DNA from 3 places in the Arthrobacter sp. MYb221 genome. Region 3 is predicted to be linked to each of the others. Evidence: riboswitches for the same ligand, from Rfam matches in the RefSeq annotation. Region 3 holds a riboswitch; each other region holds the start of a gene.
The links. Region 3 has a riboswitch for thiamine pyrophosphate ahead of CQ015_RS10620 (ECF transporter S component). Riboswitches for the same ligand answer to the same signal wherever they lie in the genome.
Positions count from the first base shown of each region.

Region 1: it holds a riboswitch for thiamine pyrophosphate, as region 3 does, so the genes downstream of both, thiO (glycine oxidase ThiO) here and CQ015_RS10620 (ECF transporter S component) in region 3, are expected to answer to the same signal.
Region 2: it holds a riboswitch for thiamine pyrophosphate, as region 3 does, so the genes downstream of both, thiM (hydroxyethylthiazole kinase) here and CQ015_RS10620 (ECF transporter S component) in region 3, are expected to answer to the same signal.

Region 1 is NZ_PCPW01000003.1:374,206-381,952, reverse strand. Features, by position in the region: gene CQ015_RS06260 (IS110 family transposase) at 1-35, opposite strand, end outside; gene CQ015_RS06255 (GNAT family N-acetyltransferase) at 404-1,372, opposite strand; TPP riboswitch at 1,452-1,557, shown strand; gene thiO (glycine oxidase ThiO) at 1,553-2,671, shown strand; gene thiS (sulfur carrier protein ThiS) at 2,684-2,929, shown strand; gene CQ015_RS06240 (thiazole synthase) at 2,932-3,735, shown strand; gene CQ015_RS06235 (ThiF family adenylyltransferase) at 3,735-4,874, shown strand; gene CQ015_RS06230 (GNAT family N-acetyltransferase) at 4,897-5,433, shown strand; gene typA (translational GTPase TypA) at 5,575-7,485, shown strand; gene CQ015_RS06220 (hypothetical protein) at 7,466-7,747, shown strand, end outside.
Region 2 is NZ_PCPW01000014.1:69,944-77,690, forward strand. Features, by position in the region: gene thiD (bifunctional hydroxymethylpyrimidine kinase/phosphomethylpyrimidine kinase) at 1-250, opposite strand, end outside; gene thiE (thiamine phosphate synthase) at 247-888, opposite strand; gene thiM (hydroxyethylthiazole kinase) at 881-1,675, opposite strand; TPP riboswitch at 1,665-1,759, opposite strand; gene CQ015_RS15355 (GntR family transcriptional regulator) at 1,794-2,162, opposite strand; gene CQ015_RS15360 (hypothetical protein) at 2,159-3,688, opposite strand; gene CQ015_RS15365 (aldehyde dehydrogenase family protein) at 3,776-5,209, shown strand; gene CQ015_RS15370 (amino acid permease) at 5,286-6,728, shown strand; gene pgm (phosphoglucomutase (alpha-D-glucose-1,6-bisphosphate-dependent)) at 6,725-7,747, opposite strand, start outside.
Region 3 is NZ_PCPW01000007.1:157,772-165,518, reverse strand. Features, by position in the region: gene CQ015_RS10655 (Na+/H+ antiporter subunit A) at 1-889, shown strand, start outside; gene CQ015_RS10650 (Na(+)/H(+) antiporter subunit C) at 886-1,335, shown strand; gene CQ015_RS10645 (Na+/H+ antiporter subunit D) at 1,338-2,942, shown strand; gene CQ015_RS10640 (Na+/H+ antiporter subunit E) at 2,955-3,587, shown strand; gene CQ015_RS10635 (monovalent cation/H+ antiporter complex subunit F) at 3,584-3,850, shown strand; gene mnhG (monovalent cation/H(+) antiporter subunit G) at 3,850-4,263, shown strand; gene CQ015_RS10625 (DUF4235 domain-containing protein) at 4,327-4,578, opposite strand; TPP riboswitch at 4,653-4,771, shown strand; gene CQ015_RS10620 (ECF transporter S component) at 4,843-5,460, shown strand; gene CQ015_RS10615 (ATP-binding cassette domain-containing protein) at 5,462-7,747, shown strand, end outside.

The DNA.
Region 1 (7,747 bases), on a different contig from region 3:
TATGTTTTGGCGATGCTCTGGGGGAGGATAGTCATGCGGCTCGGTGCTCTCTTCTTTTCACGGACAAGGGTTTCGGCCGTACGGCCGGTACCGGTCCGGGGAGAGGTCACCGTCGGAGCAACACTGTGATGGGTCACGCCCTGTTGGGTGGACAATCTTCTGATCAGGCTACCGGGGTGGGCCGGGTAGGTGCCGGCCGCCCACCACCGAGAGCAGACAATTCCGGACAATGACACCATACGGGTCAGTAGTGTGATGAGTCATGTTCCCGGCAGTGAGAGGCCTGGTTCCTACCTTGCCAGCTGATCCCAGACCAGCCACTACAAGACTCACAGTGGTGTGAGAGGTGGGGGCTAGACACCCCCACCTACTCGATTCCGTTCCGCTGCGGCCCCGAAGAAAATCAGCCTCCCGCCGCCTCCGCGCGAAACTCCAGCGGACTGATCGGCGGGATGGGATCGGTGGGCAACCGCGCATAATTCAACACATCGATCCGCTGGCCATTGATCAGGAACTTGCCGCGCTCGCGTCCTTCGAGAATGAACCCGCAACGCTCGGCGACTATCTTCGACGCCGGATTGTTCACGCGCAAACCCAACTCCAGTCGCTGCAAGCGGTAGCTGGAGAATAACTCCGCCGAGAGGGCGGCCAACGCCCGGCTGCTCAACCCGCGGCCCCGATGCTCCGCGTGCAGCCAATACCAGACCCAGGCGCTCAGGTTCGCCTCATCGATGGTCCCGCACACCAGACCAACGAGCGCAGAATTCTCGACGACGGCCAACGGAACCTGCCGGGCCGGGAATTCGAGCAACATGCGGACATAGGCTTCGGCCTCGGCAAGCGTACTCACCTCGCCTTGCCGGGCCATATCCGGGCTCGAAAGGAAGGCCGCGAGGACTTGCGGTGCATCCGCTAGGCGAAGCGGACGCAAAGATGCCGTCGTTTCGCCAGCGGCGCCGAGCCGCCGGCCGCTGATCTGGGACGACGCGGATTGACCGGTGCCTTGATGAAAGAGCAATTGCCAACCTTGGGCCGAATGAACCCAGAGCGAGGTGCGTTGGCTCAGGTTCTCCGGCTTGGTTCGCCACCGCAGAATCAGCAGCGAATCGCTGAGCCTGCGCACGCGCGGATCATGCACTTCGTCCCTAGTCGATTCAACGACTGGTTCATTGCACAGCTGCTCGATAATCTGCGCGCGAGAATAGCACCTGCCCGAGGCACCAACCTCTTCGAAATCTGCGTGGAGCAGCCGCAATAATGCCTGCCGATCCCGGCGGACGGCAGGCAAGAGCAGTTGCCGTTCGCCATCGATGACAACCTGTGCCAGTCGATGATCGGTAGACAAATCCTCCGGACCACTGAATTCGCTCATGCCAACGAGTAAAACACAGGCAGAAGCACAGGTTGAAGTCATGAAGTTCGCCAAAGTGAGCTGAGGCATGCTTATAATCCAAGTACTCCGCGGGAGCCCAACAGCGATTGGGCTGAGAGGGCCATGTGCCGACCGCTACACCTGATGCGGGTCATGCCGCCGTAGGAAGGAAATGCCTTCGTGCATATAGTCATTGTCGGCGCCGGAATCATCGGGCTTGCCACGGCATTCGAACTGCGCGCCCGCGGCGCCGAAATCACGCTAGTGGATCCGGCGCCTGGGCTAGGAGCCAGCCACGCCGCGGCGGGAATGCTCGCACCGACCGCCGAAACCACCTGGGGACAGGGCGCACTTCACCGCCTGATGGCCACTTCGGCCAAGGAATACCCCGCATTCATTGACCGCGTGGAACAAACCACCGGCAGCAGACCAGCGTACGTAGAAAACTCCACGCTGGTCGTCGCCGCCGAAACCGCGGATATGGACGCACTGCTTGCGCTCATGAAGCTGCAAGCCTCGCTGGGATTCAGCGCCGAGCGGCTGCTGGGCAGCGCGGCACGCAAACTCGAGCCGGCGCTTGCCACCGGCATCGCCGGCGCCATCCGCTGCGCCGAAGACCAGCAACTGGACCCGCGGTCCCTGCTGCGCATCCTGATCGATGAGCTTGACCGGTCGATCGTGCGCGAAACGGCGGTGCGGCTGCTGCGCCAGGGATCACGGACCAGTGGAGTGCTTACCTCAACTGGCCAAGAAATCCATGGCGATCAGGTACTGCTTGCCAACGGGTTGGGCGCGCTAGCAGGTGCGCCAGCTCTGCCATTGCGCCCGGTCTACGGAGACATCCTCAGGCTCCAAGGACCGGTGGGCGCGCCGCTGATCAAGCACACCGTGCGCGGAATCGTGCATCGGCAGCCGGTCTACCTGGTGCCACGCACCGATGGAAGCCTCGTGCTGGGCGCGTCGAGCCGCGAGGACAGCCAAGAGCAGGTGAACGTGGGAGAAATGCACGCCCTGCTGGACAATGCGCGCAGGCTCGTGCCGGGCATCGTCGACACCACCTTGAACGAGGCGATCGTGCGGGCCAGACCGGCGACACCCGATGATCGGCCGCTGCTCGGACGCGTAGATGAGGGACTGGTGGTTTCCACCGGTTATTCGCGCCACGGGGTGCTGCTTACCCCGCTCGGCGCACGGCTGGGGACCGAGCTGCTGCTCGGGAACCCGGCAGATGCACAACAGCTGACCAGCGTTTCACTCGATAGGTTTGGCGCGCAACTCGCCAACAGCACACCATTTTAGGAGCCAGAGAAGATGCAACAGATCGAATTTATCCTCAACACCGAGGCGGCCACCGTGCCGGCGGGAAGCACCGTGCGCGAGCTGCTCGCGGCGCACTTGGGAAAGAGCATCGGAACGGACGGACGGGCCAGCGACGGGTCGCGTTTAGGCGTTGCGGTGGCGGTGGACTCGGCAGTTGTCCCGCGCAGTGGCTGGAATGACTTCGAGCTGAAGCCCGGCCACCGGGTTGAACTCGTCACCGCGGCTCAGGGAGGCTGAAGATGGAAGAGCTAACTCTTGACACCGATGGCTTCGAGGTCGCCGGGGAACGCTTCGACTCCCGGCTGATTCTCGGCACCGGCGGGGCGACCTCGATGCATACCCTCGAGCAGGCCCTGCATGTTTCGGGCACCGCGCTGACCACCGTCGCCATTCGCCATTTCGCCGCGGCCGGTTCCGGATCGGTGTACGAGCTGCTGGCGCGCAACGGGGTGCGCCCGCTGCCCAATACCGCCGGATGCTTCACCGCGCGAGATGCGGTGCTCACCGCCCAGCTGGCGCGCGAAGCGTTGGAAACCGACTGGATCAAGCTCGAAGTGATCGCCGATGAGCATACGCTGCTGCCGGATCCGATCGAATTGTTCACCGCGGCCGAAGAACTCGTCGCCGACGGCTTTAAGGTCTTCGCCTATACCAACGATGATCCGGCCCTGGCCATGCGGCTCGAACAGCTAGGCGTGGCAGCGGTCATGCCGGCCGGATCCCCGATCGGCTCCGGAATGGGGATCCTGAATCCGCACAACATCTCAACGATTACCGCGCGCGCCGGGGTGCCGGTGATCCTCGACGCCGGGGTGGGGACCGCCTCGGATGCGGCCAAGGCGATGGAGCTGGGCTGCGATGCGGTGCTGCTCGCCAGCGCGGTGACCCGAGCGCAAAACGCGCCCTTGATGGCCGCCGCGATGCGCGACGCGGTCCGGGCCGGGCGCGCGGCGTTCCTTGCCGGGCGTATTCCGCAACGCGATCTCGCGCTGGCCTCATCTCCGACAGCGGGAATGATGCAAAGACTCGTTGGAGAATTCTGATGTCTACCAAGCCGATGCCGCCGCGCAGCCGTGCACAACTCGCCCGGTACACCCGCCATCTGTCCCTGCCCGGGGTGGGTGTGGAAGGCCAAGAGCGTATCGCGAACGCGAAGGTACTGATCGTGGGCGCTGGGGGATTGGGCAGCCCTATCGCCAGCTACCTGATCGCGGCCGGCGTCGGAGAGCTGAGCGTGATCGATCCGGACACCGTCGAACTCTCGAATCTGCAACGCCAGACCGTGCACCGTGAAACGGACCAGGGCCAGCTTAAGGTTGAATCGGTGCGGCGCCTGGCGGAAGAACTGAACAGCGAAGTTTCTGTGCGGCTCTACGCACAGCGACTGGATCCTGGCAACGCGTTGGAACTTTTTGCCGAACACGATGTGGTGATTGACGGCAGCGACAATTTCGCCACCCGGTACCTGTCAAACGATGCCGCGGAGTTGACCCAGACGCCGCTGGTCTGGGGCACCATCTTCCAATTCTCCGGTCAGGTCTCGGTGTTCGACCCCCGAGTGGGCCCAATGCTCAGGGATATTTTTCCCGACCTCCCGGAAGCGGATTCGGTCCCTTCCTGTGCCGAGGGAGGAGTCTTCGGGGCCCTTTGCGGAGTCATCGGTTCGCTGATGGCCACCGAGGCGCTGAAGCTGATCACCGGCGTCGGAGCACCTTTGAGCGGAAAGCTCTGGCTCTACGACGCGTTGGACGCAAGCGTGCGCATCTTGACGTTTGCACGAGATCCGGAGCGTGCTCCGGTCACCGGGCTCGGTGAATATACCGTGGCGTCCTGTGCGGTTGCAGGCTCCGCCCAGGAGCTGAACGCAAATGAATTTGAACTGCTTCGGGCCGCCCGGGAAGTCCTGGTGGTAGATGTTCGCCAGGGGTGGGAACGCGAGCTTGCGGTCATTCCCGGCAGTGTCCACTTCCCGCTGGAAAGACTTGCCAACGAAGGCTGGCGGGAGCTTCAGAGCTTCCCTGCAACCGAGCTGGTTTTCGTGTGCAAAACCGGTGTTCGCTCGCTGCGCGCCGCCACGGAATTGAACCAGTCGCTCCCCGAAGGCAGCGCCCGGGTGCGGAGTTTGCGCGGGGGAACGCTTGGGTGGCTTGCGGAAATCCGCGATGAAATAGTGACTTACTAGCCGGTGCTGACATACTGAGGCTATGCAGCGTTCCACGAAACTAGTGATCAGAGAGCTTGTTCCGGATGATGAAAGGCAGGCTATCGCCGCTCATCACGACTTGCTGGACGATGACTTTGATTTTCTTCCGACGTGGTCCGCACGCCAAAACTGGGAGGCGTACATCGAGCGCATGGCCGAGGGGCGCAGCGGCGAGTTCGTCCCCGAGGGATGGGTGCGCAGCGGACTGTTCGTTGCCGAACTGGACGGACAACTCGTTGGCCGTGTTTCGGTGAGGTACGAACTCAACGATTTTCTCAGCGAAGTCGGCGGACACCTGGGCTATGGTGTTGTCCCGAAATTCCGCGGACAGGGAATCGCCACCCAACTGTGCAGATTCGCCCTCGCCGAGCTGGGATCCCACGGTGTCGACTCGGCTTTGGTAACCTGTGATAAGCAGAACGCCGCCTCGCGCGCAACGATTATCGCGTGCGGCGGCCAAATAGATCAAAACCGTCCCTCGGTTGAAGAAAACGGCGGAAATACGAAGCTCCGCTATTGGATTTCAACACGCGGCTAGATCCCGTTAATCAAGTAATTTCTGTATGTTGCGCCACAGATAAACAACGCAATTGCCTCGAGCGCGTAAAATAGTATGTTGGGTCGCCTGTGGCCCCGCCTCCGAGACCCTAAATTCTCTACACGAAGTGAGCCTTCCCGTATGTCAGATACAACTCTCATCCGTCGCGACGACCTGCGCAACGTAGCAATCGTTGCTCACGTTGACCACGGCAAGACCACCTTGGTCAACGCAATGCTCCAGCAGACTGGTGCATTCGACAGCCACGGTGAAACCGAAGATCGCGTGATGGACTCCGGCGAGTTGGAACGCGAGAAGGGCATCACCATTCTTGCTAAGAACACCACGGTGTTCTACAGCGGTCCGGCCGCCGAGGGCAAGAACATGACCATGAACATCATCGACACCCCGGGTCACGCTGACTTCGGTGGCGAGGTCGAGCGCGGCCTTTCCATGGTCGATGGCGTGGTTCTGCTGGTTGACGCTTCCGAAGGTCCACTGCCACAGACCCGTTTCGTGCTTCGCAAGGCCTTGAGCGCCAACCTTCCGGTGATCATCGTCGTGAACAAGACCGACCGCCCGGACTCGCGCATCGAAGGCGTCATCTCCGACTCCATGGATCTGCTGCTGGGTCTGGCCTCGGACTTGGCCGATGAAGCTCCAGATCTGGATCTGGACGCGATCTTGAACGTTCCTGTCGTCTTCGCTTCGGGCAAGGCCGGCTACGCGTCGAAGAACCAGCCAGAAGACGGCACCCTGCCAGACAATGAGGACCTCGAGCCATTGTTCGAGACCATCATCAAGCACGTGCCGGCCCCGACCTACAACGAGGGCGAAGTTCTCCAGGCGCACGTCACCAACCTTGACGCCTCGCCATTCCTTGGCCGTCTTGCCTTGCTGCGTATCTTCAACGGCACCCTGCGCAAAGGCCAGGTCGTCGCCTGGGCCCGCCAGGATGGCACCATGAAGCAGGTCAAGATCACCGAGCTGCTGGCCACCAAGGGCCTGGCCCGCGTTCCGGCCGAAGAAGCCGGTCCGGGCGAGATCGTTGCAGTCGCCGGTATCGAGGACATCATGATCGGTGAAACCCTCACCGACCTTGAGAACCCAAAGCCATTGCCGCTGATCACCGTTGATCCACCGGCCATCTCGATGACCATCGGTATCAACACCTCGCCGCTGGCCGGCAAGGTGAAGGGTGCCAAGGTGACCGCGCGCCAGGTCAAGGACCGCCTGGACAAGGAACTGATCGGTAACGTTTCGTTGAGCGTACTGCCAACCGAGCGTCCGGATGCTTGGGAAGTTCAGGGCCGTGGCGAATTGGCACTGGCAATCCTCGTCGAGCAGATGCGCCGCGAAGGCTTCGAACTGACCGTTGGCAAGCCACAGGTTGTCACCAAGATGATCGACGGCAAGGTCAACGAGCCAATGGAACACATGACCATTGACGTGCCAGAGGAGTACCTCGGCGCAATCACCCAGCTGATGGCTTCGCGCAAGGGCCGGATGACCAACATGGCCAACCACGGCACCGGCTGGGTCCGCATGGAATTCATGGTTCCAGCCCGTGGCCTGATCGGCTTCCGTACGCGCTTCATGACCGAAACCCGCGGCGCCGGCATTGCCGCCTCGTTGGCTGAAGGCTACGAGCCATGGGCCGGTCCGATCGAGTACCGCATCAACGGTTCGATCGTGGCTGACCGCGCTGGCGTGGTCACTCCGTTCGCGATGATCAACCTGCAGGAACGCATGAACTTCTTCGTGCGTCCAACCGAAGAGGTCTACGAGGGCATGATCGTTGGCGAGAACTCGCGCGCCGATGACATGGACGTGAACATCACCAAGGAAAAGAAGCTCACCAACATGCGTGCGGCTTCCTCGGACTCCTTCGAGAACCTGACCCCACCGCGTAACCTGACTCTCGAAGAGTCGCTGGAATTCGCTCGCGAAGACGAGTGCGTTGAGGTGACCCCGGAAGCGATCCGCATCCGCAAGGTGCTGCTGAACGCAAACGACCGTGCCAAGGCAACGCGTGCACGAGCAAAGAGCTAACCAGCCGCTCACCGTCGGCGGCAACCCGGGCGCGCTGCTGCGTGGCCTGGTTGCCGCCGTGGTTGCAGGTTTACTCGGTACGGCAATCCACGCTTCGCTGAGCTACGCGGGCGATATCCCGCTGGTCTGGGGAGTGCTGCTGGCTTGGCTGCTGCTGGGGCTGCTCGTTTACTGGTCTGTGATTGCCTCGGGCAAGCTCTGGGCCGGGGCGGTCGGCTTCATCGGCTGCTACCTGGTCGTCGGCTCGATTTCCTATTTCGGA
Region 2 (7,747 bases), on a different contig from region 3:
GTGAATTGGCCAGCATGCCGATCTTGATCGCGTCGATGCGCACATCTGCGGACACCGATTCCAGCTGCTTGGCCACGAACCCCGCGTCGACGGCCTGCACCGCATCCACGCCGAGGGTATTCTGCGCGGTGAGCGCGGTAATCACGGCCATGCCGTAGCCGCCGTTGGCGCCGATGGCCTTCAGGTCTGCCTGGATTCCCGCACCTCCCGAGGGGTCGGAGCCGGCGATCGAAAGAATGTTGGGACTCATTTGGCGCCTTCCCAGAGATTGCGCAGTTCGGCGCTCGCCGCCTGTGGATCCTCCGCGGCGCAGATTGCGCGGACCACCGCCATGCCGGCGGCCCCGCCGCCGCGCAGCGCCGCGGCGTCCGCGGCGGTCAGCGAGCCGATGGCCACGCAGGGCAGCTCGGTGAGCCGATTGGCCCGCAGGAATCCATCGATGCCCAGCGGGGTGGGATGGTCCTTCTTCGTGGGCGTCGCGCGGATCGCCCCGACCCCCAGGTAATCGAGGTATTTCGCGTCGGCGTTGGCCCCGGCCAGCTGTTCATCGGTGGACGCGCTGAGCCCGATAATTCCCTCGCCGATGATTTCGCGGGCGTAGCGCACCGCAATATCCTTCTGCCCGATATGGATGCCGGTGACCGCGGCCCCCGCGGCGCGTGCGGCGAGGAATACGTCGATGCGGTCGTTGACCAACAGCTCGGCCTTGCCGGCGGTGAGTTCCGCCGCCGCGCAGGTCAGTTCGAAGAATTCGCGGGCCGTCTCGTTCTTGGCCCGCAGCTGCACCCACTGCACTCCCGCGGCCACCGCGCCTTCGATGACTTCCAGGGTGCTGCGCGGCTGGCAGCTTTCGGTGTTGGCTACCAGGTAGATTCCCAGATCACGCATTATTTGCCTCCTCAAGGCGCAGGTTGTGCAATTCGTCGGGGTCCAGCAGCGAGAGTTCGTCGAGGAAGGCCGCGGCGAAACTACCCGGGCCGCGGCCGATGGCCAGGGCCTTTTCGGCGGCCAGTCCGTACAGGCCGTGGGCTGCGATGGCCGCGTCGAACGGGTCTTCGCTCACCGCGAGCATCCCGGCGCAGATTGCACCCAGGGCGCAGCCGCCGCCGGTAATCCCGGTCAAGCCGATCCCGTTGCTGTGCACCAGCGTGGTGCGCTTGGCATCGATGATCGCATCGGCCGCTCCGGAGATCGCGACCACCGAACCATATTCGATGGCCAACTCGCGTCCAGCCTCGATGGCCGCGTGCACGGTGTCCTGCGCGTCCACTCCGCGCCCGGTCGAGCTGCGCCCGGCCAGCGCCAGAATCTCCGAGGCATTGCCGCGGATCAGGGTGGGGCGCTGGGCCACGATATTTCGCGCGAAGTCAGTGCGTACCGGCAATGCGCCCACGGCCACCGGGTCCAGCACCCAGGGGGTGCCGGCCTGGTTCGCACCATGGACCGCTTCGTCCATGGCGCGCAGCTGTTCGGTGCTCGGGGTGCCCAGGTTCACCAGGACCGCGGAGGCCACCGCGGCAAATGGCCCGGCTTCGCCGGGCAGGTTGGTCATCGCCGGAGCCGCCCCGGAGGCCAGCAGTGCATTCGCGGTGAAGTTGGCGACCACGGTATTGGTCAGGCAAAACACCAAAGGGGATTGTTGCCGATAATTCCGGGCAACGGAAGTCAGGGTCATGCGACATCCCTCCGCTAGTTTGAACTAGTTCAGGTTCGACGGGTCTCATCTCAGTCGGTGAATCCGACACCCCGTGTCACTGGCTAGAGCGTACTCACCAAAGCCGCGGAAGAACAAATTATTGCCGTGCGCGGCGTTGCACCAGCGCCCTGACGGTGGCCTCGTCGATTCCCTGAGCTCGGGCTAATTCCCACACCCGATCCACCGCTTGAACCAGATCACCGGAGGATTTCTCCATATCCGCTCCGGCGTTCACCACCGTTCCGGCACGCCGTCGGGAGGAAACCAGGCCGGTGGCCTCGAGTTCCTTGTAGGCGCGGGCCACCGTCCCGGAAGCGACCCCCAAATCGGTGGCCAGTGCGCGCACCGTAGGCAGCTTGCTTCCCGCCGGCAGCTCGCCCAAGGAAATCAGCGATGAGATTTGTGTGCGGATCTGTTCATAGGGCGGGACCGCCGCGTCCAGGTCCACGAAAATATGGTGGCTCATACGCGCTGCGGCACCCGAGCTTCTGGGCGGGCCAAAATGATCACTGCCGGGCAGCAGAAGACGATGATCCCCACGGCCGAAACGTAGGGACCTGCCTCGTAACCCCAGGCCAGCATGGTGACGGCCGCCGCGGTGACTACGCGGAGGGCGCGTAGTTCGTGGACTTGGCGGTACCAAATTTCTTGCTCCACGGTGACATCCCAAGGCAAGGCCGCACGCCGAACCCACCAGATGTGGCAGGCGGTAGCGGCAAGCAACGCGAGGAGCGCACCCAGCGCGAAGACCGGTTTGACCGGAACTAGACCCCAAAAATATTCGAATGGTGGATTGATCAGCAGGTATGTGGCGCCGATGAGCAAGAGCCCGGCGAGCACATAGACATAGCGCGGCAGGTCTGCGCTGTGCCGAGCCAGTGAATGGGTTCCCCTGGACTTCAGGTGCAGGTAGCCCAGGAACCCGGCATTGAGCACCAAGAACAAGAGGGCTACCACCAGGAGCGACACAATTGCCTGCGGGGCGTTCTCACCGGGGCGCGCATTGTCCGCGTACTCGGTCTGCACAAGCGAGGAGGAGCAGGCCAGTGCGATGAGTGTGAGTGCGGTGGTGAGGAATCCAATGGCAAGCAAATTTTCGCGCATCCGCAAAAAAGAGGAGGCTGGCTTTGGGCTAGTGGTTCTGGCAAAATTTTCCGGTGGCTTCCACAATGCCATGGCGATGAAGGTGATGAGCATGGCCACGTTAGCGGTGTTTTGCCAGGGTTGATACATGGTGCGATCCAGCGACATAAGCCACGAGGCCTTGTAATGCAGCGCCGAGGCTCCAACGGACGCAAAGGCCAGGGTCGAGGTGCGCAGCAGCCGGTTGAGCCAGACTTCGCGCAATACCTGGTTATCGTGGGGGCTGAGCGAACCAAGCGGTTTGCGCAGCAAAATGAAGAGCATCGCGATGAGCAGGGCCAGCGCCAGGGAGGCCAGGTTGATGGCAAACAGGGCCAGCATCTGGTCCGCCGCACGCAGCCCGTCGGTCGCGGACTGCGAAACCCAGGTGCTTCCGTAGGCGTCCGACGAGGCAACCGCATATTGCGGGGGGACCCCGGTGACGTCGCGGATCATCCACAGGGTAAGACCGGCGCCGAGGAGTACCAGCGCGGCCACGGCACTCAAGGCCTTAGGCAACGGCGTCATCACCGAGCGAGGTTCCAGGGAGGCCGCGCGCACATTCGCCACCGACGACGGCCAGGAGTAGAGGCCGATCAGATAGATCGACAGCAGCCAGAGTGCCGGACCGGTGGCGGCGAGCAGGTCGCTGGCCCACAGGGATTCGCCGGCGTCGGCGTTGACCGCTTGCTGGTTGCTCACCCCGCCGGAACTGCTTACGAAGAAGGCAATCAACGCGCACCAGAAGGAGTGGGATCTCGCCCGCAGCAGTGCGGGCCTGTTGTCTTGACGGGCAACCGTGCGCAGCCACGCGTAGATCAGGGCTGCGCCGATCGCCATGCTGAACGCGGCGGTGGAGAGTTGATCCATAATTACCTCCGTAAGTTGAAAAACTAATGTATCAAACACCTGATACAAATGGAATATCCCGGGGAATCAATGAAGTAGCATCGAGCCATGGGTCTCTTTACCTCAAATCCGCTTCCAGATCCCGTCGGCGACGCCGCACCGCCGGTAGACGAGCACCCCTCGCGCATCACCGAGGTCCTCGGGCACCTGCGCCGCTCCGCCGACACCCGCATTACGCACCCGCGGCGCTTTCGCGCCCAGCAGCTGCGTGCCCTGGAAAAGATGCTGGCCGAACGCACGGGAGAATTCCTCGACGCGCTCGCCGAGGACCTTGGCAAGAGCGCCACCGAGGCGAAATTCAGCGAAATCGACGTGGTCCGTTCCGAAATCGACCATGCCCAACGGCATCTCTCGGAGTGGATGGATTCAACCGCCGTCAAGGTTCCCCTCGCGCTGCAGCCGGCCATGGCCAAGGTCGAACCCCGGCCGCTGGGGGTCGTGCTGATCATCGGGCCGTGGAACTATCCCTTGCAGTTGATGCTGGCTCCACTGGTCGCCGCGATCGCCGCCGGAAACGCCGCGGTGCTCAAGCCTTCGGAGCTCGCACCGGCCACCTCGGGGGTGCTGGCGAAACTGCTCCCGATGTACCTGGACGCCCGGGTCTACGCGGTCATCGAGGGCGGCGTCGACACCGCCACCGAGCTGCTCGCCGCACGCTGGGACCACATCTTCTTCACCGGTGGACAGCAGGTCGCGCGGGTGGTCGCCGAAGCGGCCGCCAAGCAGCTGACGCCCACCACCCTGGAACTCGGCGGCAAAAGCCCGGCGGTGGTAGACAACCACTCGTTGCCCACCGCCAAGCGCCTGGCCTATGCGAAGTTCATGAATACCGGACAGACCTGCGTGGCCCCGGACTATGTGCTCTCTTTCGGGGACACCGACGCGCTAATTTCACGGCTTGGCCAGGCAATTGCCGGCTTCTACGGCAAAGACCCGATCAACCACCCGGATTATGGCCGAATCGTCAGCCGGAAGCATTTCGACCGGCTGGTGGGCATGCTCGATTCGGGTGAGGTGGTCCACGGCGGCGACTACGACGCGGACACCTTGCGCATCGCCCCGACCATCATGCGCCATGTCGACCTCGGCTCGAAGCTGATGCAGGAAGAAATCTTCGGTCCGATCCTTCCGGTCATCGAGGTGGCCTCCTTCGACGAGGCGCTTGAATTCATCGCCTCGCGCCCCTCCCCGTTGGCCGCCTACCTGATGAGCGAGTCCCCGCGGCTGCAGTCGATCTTCTCGGATCGAGTGCGCGCCGGCGCGATTGTGCACAATGCGCCCATGGCCCAGACGGTAGTCCCGTCCCTGCCCTTCGGCGGGGTGGGGGCCAGTGGAATGGGGTCCTATCACGGCAAGTATGGCTTCGATCGGCTTTCGCAAATCCGCTCAGAACTCAGCAAAACGACGGTCATTGACACCTTGAGCGCAATATATCCTCCATATACATGGGCTAAGCGAAAGATTATTGATCGCTTACTGTAGCGCGGTTCATAGCTGCTGAAGCTTTCCAAGTGGAATGATTGTTAAGGCCCAAAAACCTTACTTCAGGAGCATTTGCATGACCGAGCCCGCACCGTCCACCGATGGTTTGAAGCGTGGCCTCAAAGCGCGCCATATGCAGATGATCGCCATCGGCGGGTCGATTGGCACCGGACTCTTTGTCGCCTCCGGCGGCACGATCGCCCAGGCAGGCCCGGGCGGTTCGCTGCTCGCCTACGGGCTGATCGGCCTGATGGTCTTGCTCCTGATGCAGTCCTTGGGCGAAATGAGCGCACGTTTGCCGGTGGCAGGATCCTTCCAGACCTATGCCTCGGTCTTCGTCAACCGCCACTTCGGCTTCGCTATCGGCTGGAACTACTGGTTCAATTGGGCCATTACCGTAGCCGCGGAACTGGTTGCCGCGGGCATCGTGATGTCCTACTGGCTGCCGGATGTCCCCGGTTGGATCTGGGCCGGGATCTTCCTGCTCTTGCTCACCGCGCTGAACGCGCTGTCCACCAAGGCCTTCGGCGAAAGCGAATATTGGCTGGCGATGATCAAGGTCATCACGGTGATCGTGTTCCTCATCTGCGGCGTAGCCATGGTGCTGGGCATTATGGGCGGCAACTCCCCGGGCTTCAGCAACTGGTCAACCGGAGACGCGCCGTTCGTCGGCGGGTGGCTCTCGGTGGTCTCGGTGTTCATGATCGCCGGCTTCTCCTTCCAGGGCACCGAGCTGGTGGGTGTGGCCGCCGGCGAAGCGGAGAATCCGCAGCGCGATATCCCCAAGGCGATCAAGGCGATCTTCTGGCGCATCATGCTCTTCTACGTGGGCGCAATCTTCATCATCGGCACCCTGCTGCCATATACCGACCCAACCCTGCTCGCCAGCGGTGAGTCGGATATCGCCAATTCGCCATTCACCATGGTCTTCGAGCGCGCCGGCATTGCCTTCGCCGCGGCACTGATGAACGCGGTGATCCTCTCCGCGATTCTTTCGGCGGGCAACTCCGGACTGTATGCCTCTGCGCGCATGCTTTATTCGATGGCCCGCGACGGCAAGGCGCCGAAGATCTTCGGTCGCCTCAACCGCCGCGGAGTGCCCGTGCCGGCCATGCTTTTAACCGCCTCGGTGGGCCTTTTCGGATTCCTCACTGCCCTCATCGGGCAAGGCTCGGCCTACACCTGGCTGCTGAACGTCTCGGGCCTGTCCGGATTTATCGCCTGGGTGGGCATCGCGGTCAGCCACTACAAGTTCCGCAAGGCATACATCGCCAGCGGGCAGGACCTGGCCAAGCTTCCCTACCGGGCGCCGCTTTTCCCGCTGGGCCCGATCCTCGCCTTCGTGATCTTGATCGTGGTGATCGCCGGGCAGAACTACGAGGCGGTGATCCAGGGCCGGGTGCTGGAGGTGCTCTCCAGCTATATCGGGCTGCCGCTCTTCCTGCTGCTCTGGGCGGGCCACTGGTGGAAGACGCGCAAGCAGCCGGAGGTCAAAATCGACCCCTGGAACCTGCGCTAGGCGGCCAGTGCGGCATTAACTATGAGCTGGGCCTCGCGCAATACCTGCGCGAGGTGCTCGGCCGAGCGGGTGGATTCGGCGTAGATCTTGTAGATGTCCTCGGTCCCCGAGGGGCGTGCGGCAAACCACGCGTGTTCGCTGGAAACCTTCAGCCCGCCAATGGCGAATCCCGAGGCCTCGGTGAGCTTCGCGGTGATCGGATCCGCGGCGAGCTCGGTCGCGGTGACCGCCTGCGGGTCCAGCTTGCCCAGCACGGCCTTCTGCGCCCGGGTTGCCGGGGCATCGAAGCGGTCATAGAAACTTTGCCCGTGCGTGGCGACCAGCTCCGCATGCCGCTGACTCGGGCTCTTGCCGGTCACCGCGCGGATTTCACTGGCAAGCAGCGCGAGCATCAGCCCGTCCTTGTCGGTGCTGAACGCCCGTCCGTTGAAGTCCAGGAAGCTCGCCCCGGCCGATTCTTCACCGCAGAAGGCCACCTTGCCGGAGGCCAGTGGTTCGACGAAGTATTTGAAGCCCACCGGCACCTCGCGTAGTTCGCGCCCATGCGCCGCGACCACCTTGTCGATCAGCACCGAAGAGACCAGCGTCTTGCCGATCTGCGCGTCGGCGGGCCACTGCGGGCGGTGCGTGAGCAGATAGTCGATGGCCACGGCCAGAAAATGGTTCGGGTTCATCAAGCCGCCATCCGGGGTGACGATTCCGTGCCGGTCGGCGTCCGCATCGTTGCCCGTGGCGATATCGTATTTATCCCGGTTCGCGACCAGCGAGGCCATCGCATGCGGCGAGGAGCAGTCCATGCGGATCTTGCCATCCTTATCCAGCGTCATGAAGCCAAAGCGCGGATCCACCTCTTCGTTCACCACGCTCAGGTTCAGCCCGTAGCGCCGTGAGATCTCACCCCAGTAGTGCACCGAGGCGCCGCCGAGCGGATCCGCGCCGATCGAGATCCCCGAGGCGGCGATCGCCTCGAAGTCGATCACCTGGGCCAAATCCGCAATGTACAGCTCGCGGAAGTCGAA
Region 3 (7,747 bases):
CATCGCGCTGGCGATCATGGTGGTGTATATCGCTATCGCGATGATGGCCGCACGCACCGAAGCCCCGATCTCGCTGGCCTACCCGGATCTGGCCTACTACGAGGGCTTCGGCGAGAACATCGTGAACGTGACGCTGGTGGACATCCGCGTCTGGGATACCTTCGGCGAGATCACCGTGCTGGCGGCTGCGGCCACGGGCGTGGCCTCGCTGATCTTCGCCGGCCGGAGCTTCGGGCAGCGCGTGCGCGCCCATCATGTAGCACCGGGAAGCATCGACCGCGGCTCCGAAGCCATGGGCGACCAGCGGAGCAAGGAAGTTGGGCTGCGCGTGGCCCGGCGTTTCGCCAGCTCCAGCAACCAGGACTGGCTGATGGCCGGCAACACGCTGGTGGCCGAACGGCGTTCGATCATTTTCGAGATTGTCACCCGGCTGGTATTCCACACGGTGCTGCTGCTCAGCGTCTATGCGCTGATCGCCGGGCACAACGCTCCCGGCGGGGGATTCGCCGGCGGGCTGATCGCGGGGCTGGCCTTGACCATCCGCTACCTTGCCGGCGGACGCGTGGAGCTCTCCGAATCGATGCGTGTCGCACCTGGCATGCTGATCGGTGGCGGCTTGGCCCTGGCCGGAATTGCCGGAGTGATTCCGGTGCTTTTCGGCGACCCGATCTTCACCACCTACGTATGGGAATTCTGGCTGCCGGTCTTTGGCGAACATAAGTTCGTCACCTCAACGATTTTCGATATTGGAGTGTATCTGGTGGTCCTTGGCCTCGTACAGGACGTCCTGCGCTCCCTGGGTAGCGAAATCGATGAGCTCTCCGAGGGGCGCTCACCGATCGAACAACACGATGTCACCCACGCCACGGCTTCGGGGGTAGGACGATGAGCGTGAATATTACCTTCCTGGTGATTACCGGCGTGCTGCTGGCCGCCGGATTCTATCTGGTACTGGAACGTACCCTGACCCGCGTGCTGCTTGGCATCATGCTCTTGGGCAACGGGGTGAACCTGCTGATTCTGACCAGCGGCGGACGCCGCGGGGTGGCGCCGCTGTTCGATTCGAGCATTGCCCCGGAGGAGTACTCCGATCCGTTGCCGCAGGCCTTGATCCTCACCGCCATCGTGATCACCTTCGCGGTGACCGCGTTCCTGCTCGCGATGATCTATCGTTCCTGGGCGCTGACCAGCGCCGATGTGGTTGCCGACGATACCGAGGATATTAAGGTTTCGCAGTCCACCGCATATGACGAAGAAGAAGATTCGCCGGTAGCCGAGGACACGACAGAATTCGTCGATGAAGAAGGCCGACCGATTAGAGAAGGGGAAGAGTAACCATGGAATTTCTCGAACTCTCCCCGCTGGCTGTGCTGCTGCCGATATTCGGTGCCGGCGCAGCGTTCCTGGCGCGCCGCCGCCTCCGTGTCCAGCGGCTGATCACGATCGGCATCCTCTGCCTGACGCTGGTCCTCGAAGCCGGCATGGTGGCAGCGGTGTGGGGCGGCGAAAGCTATGCCATCCACATTGGCGGCTGGGACTCGCCGTTCGGCATTGCGCTGATGGTCGACGGCTTCAGCTCCTTCATGCTGCTGATTTCGACCGTGGTGTCCCTCGCGGTGCTGTTCTACGCGACCAGCCAGGGCCTGGCCGATGGGGACGAACCGGGGCCGGTATCGGTCTTCCACCCGGCCTACCTGATTCTGCTCGCCGGCGTGTCCAACGCCTTCCTCGCCGCGGATCTATTCAACCTGTATGTCGGCTTCGAAATCCTGCTGACCGCCAGCTACGTGCTGCTGACCCTCGGCGGTACCGCCGAACGCATCCGCGCCGGAACCACCTATGTGGTGGTTTCGGTGGTGTCCTCGGTGATCTTCCTGATGGCGATCGCAATGATCTATGCCGCCACAGGTACCGTGAACATGGCAGACCTGGCGGTGAAGCTGCCCGAACTGGACCAAGGCCCGCACCTGATCCTGCACGTGCTGCTGCTTATTGCCTTCGGCATCAAGGCCGCCGTTTTCCCGCTCTCGCTCTGGCTTCCGGACTCCTATCCAACGGCTCCGGCCCCGGTCACCGCGGTATTCGCCGGGCTGCTGACCAAGGTCGGGGTGTACGCGATCATCCGTACCGAAACGCTGTTGTTCCCCGGCGGGACGGTTAACGCCGCGCTGCTGGTGGTTGCGGCATTGACCATGGTCATCGGTATTCTCGGTGCGCTGGCCCAGACGGACCTCAAACGTATGCTTTCGTTCACGCTAACCAGCCACATCGGCTACCTGATCTTCGGTGTTGCCGTCGGCGGACCGCTGGCCATCGCCGCCACCATCTACTACGTGGGCCACCACATCATCGTGCAGACCTCGCTATTCATGGTTGCCGGGCTCATCGAACGCCGAGCAGGCAGCGCGAACGTGACCAAACTCGGCTCGCTGGCCAAGCTGTCTCCGATGCTTGCCGTGCTCTTCTTCATTCCGGCCATCAACCTCGGCGGCATCCCGCCCTTCTCCGGATTCCTCGGGAAGTTCGGGCTGTTGCATGCGGCGTCGTCCGAGGCAGACGCCTTGACTTGGGTGGTCATCGGCGCCGGGCTGCTGACCAGTTTGCTGACCCTGCTTGCGATTATTCGTGTGTGGGCGCGTATGTTCTGGCGCCGTGCGGCGGATGCCGAGGTGCCGAACGCGCAATTGATCGCAGAATCGACGCGGGTTCTGGAACATGCCGCGGCAGGCGGCGCCGAGTCCCCGCATCTGGGCAGGAAGCTTGCCCGCGAGTTGGAATCCGAGTCCCTGCCTTGGGGGATGCGCTACGCGACCGGTTCGCTCGTTGCCGCAGGTATCGCGCTGACCATTTTCGCCGGGCCGATCTTCGCCTTCTGTGAACGCGTGGCGGCCGAATTGATTGCACGTGAACCATTCATCAACGCAGTACTACCGTTGAGTTAGGAGGAAAGGCGCATGAAGGACAAGAACCTCAAACATCGTGACCAGCGCATCGATGATGCGCTGGATACCTCCGGTGTCCGTCACCGTGCCACCTTCAAGCAGGAGTGGCCGTTGCTCCTGCTGCTCATCTTCGTATGGGGTGCACTGTGGCAGGACTTCTCGGCCGGGAATCTATTGTTTGGCGCGATTATTTCGATCGTCATCGTGAATCTATTCCCGCTGCCGCCGGTGGTGCTTCCCGGACGAATAAACCTTTGGTATTGCCTGAAGCTCTTCGCGTGGTTCCTCGGTCAGGTATTCGTCGCCAGCGGCCATGTGGCGCGAGTTGCGATAGTACGCCGTAAGAAGACACGCAGCGCGGTGATCGCAGTGCCGCTGCGCACCGAATCTGACTTGGTAGTGATGACCGTGGGCCATGTGCTGACCCTGATCCCAGGTTCCTTCGTGGTGGACGTGGACCGCAGCAGTTCCACCTTGTACCTGCACTATCTCGATGTGAATAGCGATGCGGATGTGGAAAAGGCGCGAGCGAATATCCACGACATTGAACGCCGGTTGATCATGGCCATCGGAAGCCCCGATGAATACGAGGCGATCAAGAATGAATGCGGTCCGGATTTCTCCAGCAGGAAGCCCAAGAAATGATTGAAATAGCTGTATGGATTGGCGGAGTGATGTTGGCGCTGGCCTCTATCGCTTGCCTGTGGCGGGTTTTCAAGGGCCCCTCGATTCTTGACCGGGTGCTCGCTCTCGACGTCATGCTGTTGATCATTTCCAGTGCGCTGTGCCTAGACATGGCGCTGAACCGGCACACCGATTACCTGCTGTTCACGGTGGTTGCATGCACCTTGGGATTCATCGGCTCGGTTACCGTCTCGCGGTTCGTATCGGATCAGAGGAACGCCTAATGGACACGTTCTTAGAAGCACTCGCTGCGCTCTTGCTGGTACTTGGTTCCCTGATGTCGCTGATCGCCGGAATCGGTTTAATTACCTTCCCGGATCTGCTTTCACGCATGCACGCGGCCACGAAACCACAAGTATTGGGCTTCCTGCTGCTCTTCGCCGGACTCATCATCCACTTGCGCAGCTGGGGACTGATCCCGGTCTTTGCATTGGCCTGGGGATTGCAGCTGCTGACTGCCCCGGTATCGGCGCACATGATTGGCCGCGCCGGATATCGCACGAAGCACGTGGCGAAAGAAACCTTGCATGTTGATGAACTAAAACAGGTCATTAGCAATCATTCGCAGACGACCGGAACCACCGCAGCGGTGCCGCCAGCGAAACCTGCACAGAACGACGAGCCCGAGAGCACCTAGCTGCTGGTTAAACTTTGGTGGGGCAGGCCAAATGGCCTGCCCCACCAAAGGAATTCGGCAATGTTACTTGCTGAACTTCTTCATGGCCTTGTTGGTGCCGCGATCAGCCAGCACCTGGATAATCGATGCGACCACGGCGGAGAAAATGGCGAACCCCAAAGCCTGGCGCATACTCGCTTCCGCGGCTGCTTCCTTGCCGTGACGTGGCGCGTCGTTTCCGGTGAAGCCTTTCCAGACCTTGTCGACCAGTCGGCTTCCAAGCATTCCCGCTCCCATGGAAATTCCAAGGGTAACAAGCTTCTGCACTGAGTTCATGAGGACCTCGCATTCGCGTCGTAAGGTTTCGTTCTGTAGCCCAGCATACCTGCGGTATGGTGGTTGAGCAGTAATCATTCCGACAGGGGAGCGTCATGCCGTTCGCGGTGCAAGACGCTGAGAGTGCGATAGATCGCAGACCCTCGAACCTGCCCCGGCTAGTACCGGCGAAGGAAGTCGAGCATCTCGGATGCGGATCATGGCGCGCGATTAAACGCCCACCGGTCCGTGCATCTCCCCTCCTTACATAGGAGGACAAACCTTATGAACGTTGCACCAGCAACTAACCGTGCCAGCTGGCGCGTGGTCGACATCGTTGTGGCCTCGGTAATCGCGGTCGCCTCGGGCGTTATCTTTTGGGCTTGGAACGCCGGATACGGATTGGTCAGCCTTGCTTTCGTGGCTTTCCCACCGGCAAGCGCCTTCGTATCTGGCATGTGGCTTTTTCCCGCGGTGCTCGGTGCGTTGATTATCCGGAAACCCGGTGCCGCGCTGTATTGCGAGATCCTCGCCGCCGTCATCTCAGCCTTGCTAGGTTCCCAATGGGGATTAGCGGTGCTGTTCTCCGGCCTGATCCAGGGGCTCGGAGCCGAGGTGGTCTTTGCCGCAGTGAGGTACCGCCGGTGGAACCTGCCGGTGGCACTGCTTGCGGGATTCATGTCGGGAATTTTCGGCGGAATCGGCGAAGCCTACCTGCTGGGTTACTTCGCTGAGTACACCGAGGCGATGAAGCTGTTCCACGTAGTTGCCATGGGCATTTCCGGCCTAGTTATTGCCGGACTTCTCTCGTGGTTGGCAACCCGTGCTCTGGCGAAGACCGGTGCCCTGGGAGCATTGGCTAGCCGTTCGGCACACCTTGAAGGTTCGCTGCGCAGTGCCTGAATTGAGTTCTTCGACTACCGAAGCCACCCCCGGGCACCTCGGCGGTGGCGGCTTTGAGATCACGGCCGACAACTTTGGCTGGCACCATGCCGAACGTCCATTGCCGGCGCTTAGCGGACTGGACCTGCATATTCCCGCCGGGCAGAAGGTCCTGCTGCTAGGCCCATCTGGCGCCGGTAAATCAACGCTCTTGCACGCCTTGGCTGGAGTTCTGGAGATCGACGAACGGCAGCAGGCCACTGGCAAACTGCAGATTCAGCGACGGGATGCCTTTGCCCGCAGCTTCCCGGTCGGGTTGATGCAGCAAGACCCCGAAACACAGATCGTGCAGAGCCGGGTCGGCGACGATGTCGCCTTCGGTGCGGAGAATCTTGGAATGGCTCCGGAACTGATCCGCGCGCGAATCCCCGAGGTGCTTCGCGCGGTAGGACTTGGGAATCTGGATTTGTCGCACCGCACCCAGGAACTCTCCGGTGGCCAGAAGCAGCGGCTGGCCTTGGCCGGGATTCTTGCTATGGGCCCCGGTCTGATGCTCCTGGACGAACCCACCGCAAACATTGACCCGTCGGGGATCGCGCCGCTGCGTGATGCGGTGATTGCCGCCGCCAATGCCACCGGTGCGACACTGCTTGTGGTGGAACATCGCTTGCAGGCCTGGGCAGAACACGTAGACCGCGTACTCGTCCTTGCCCCTGGCGGAGGGATCGCCCATGACCTCGAGCCGCGGGCGCTCTTTGAGAATGAAAAGATTCGCCGTGAATTAGCCAGGGCGGGCATTTGGATTCCCGGCTACGTTCCGCACACCGAACCTCTTCACTCACGCGAGGGAGCGGAACTGCTCGCGGCGGTGAACCTGCGCGCGGCGCGCCATCCGCAGGCGGTGCGCACGGCCGAAATCAACTTGCGGCTGCGCGCCGGCCAAGCGTTGGTAATTCGCGGGGAAAATGGTGCAGGGAAATCCACCTTGGCGCTGACCTTAGGCGGATTGCTTGAGCCGGCTACGGGCAGTGTCGAAGCAAGCAGCGACCTGGCCGATGGGTTGAGTCCGCAACCCTTCAGCTGGCGGGCAGGGGCATTGGTTGCACGGATCGGGTCGGTATTCCAGGAACCGGAACATCAATTCGTCACGCAAAGCGTCCGCGAAGAATTGGCATTCGCACCTACCCGAGCACGCCAGGCCGGGGTGGAGAACGAGAAGTACGCTCCAGCGCAGATTGCTCTGCGGGTGGAGGAACTGCTGGACCGCTTGGGGCTTGCCCATCTGGGCGAGGCCAACCCGTTCACGCTCTCCGGTGGCGAGAAACGCCGACTTTCGGTAGCGACGGTGCTGGCCGCCTCACCAGATGTATTGATCTTGGACGAACCGACCTTCGGGCAAGATGCCAATACGTGGCTGGAACTGGCAAACATCCTGATCGAGGCGCTCGAATCGGGGATAACCGTGGTCGCGGTGACCCACGATGAAGATTTCGCTCACGCGCTCAACGCGGCGCAGATCGTAATGACTCGCGAGGAGCCGGATGCCAAGCCGGCAGCGGTACGCCAAGGCCCGATGCTCGACGCGCCCTTGGGGGATAGCTGGCTGGCAAAAATCAATCCGTTGGCCAAGCTGGGTGCGATCGCTGCGGCAACCTTGCCGTTGATCTCGACCATCGACTGGGTCTCTGCCTGCGTGGTCATCCTTGCTACGCTCTTTGCCTTGCCGCTGGCGGGCTTGCGTTTGGGCACGTTTATGCGCCGCGGCTGGCCGCTTATTGTTGCCGGGGCCCTCGCCGCCTGGGGAATTGCCTTGGTAGGTGAAGACTCCGGCGAAACGCTGCTAAGCCTGGGGATACTCAGCATTACCGAAGGATCGGTGAGCGCCGGAGTAGCTACCGGATTGCGTACCCTGGCGCTCGCGGTGCCCACGGTGCTCTTGCTCAGTTCCACGAACCCCAGCGACCTCGGCGGCGCCTTGGCGCAACAGCTCAAGGTTCCGCACCGATTCGTCTTGGGAGCCCTTGCCGGGATGCGGTTGCTGGGCTTGCTGGTGGAGGAATTCACCACCCTGACGCTGGCCCGCCGCGCGCGAGGAGTCGGCGACCTTCGCTCACCGACCCAACGGGTGAAGGCGAAGCTCGGGCAGGTGCTCGCGCTGTTGGTGCAGGCATTGCGCCGTGCCGGAAGGCTTGCGGTGACCATGGAAGCCAAGGGCTTTGGCACGGGAACACGTACCTGGGTGCGCTCGGTGTCCTTCACCTGGCGTGACGGCGCGGTGTTGGCAACGGGTGTGCTATTGGGTACCGTG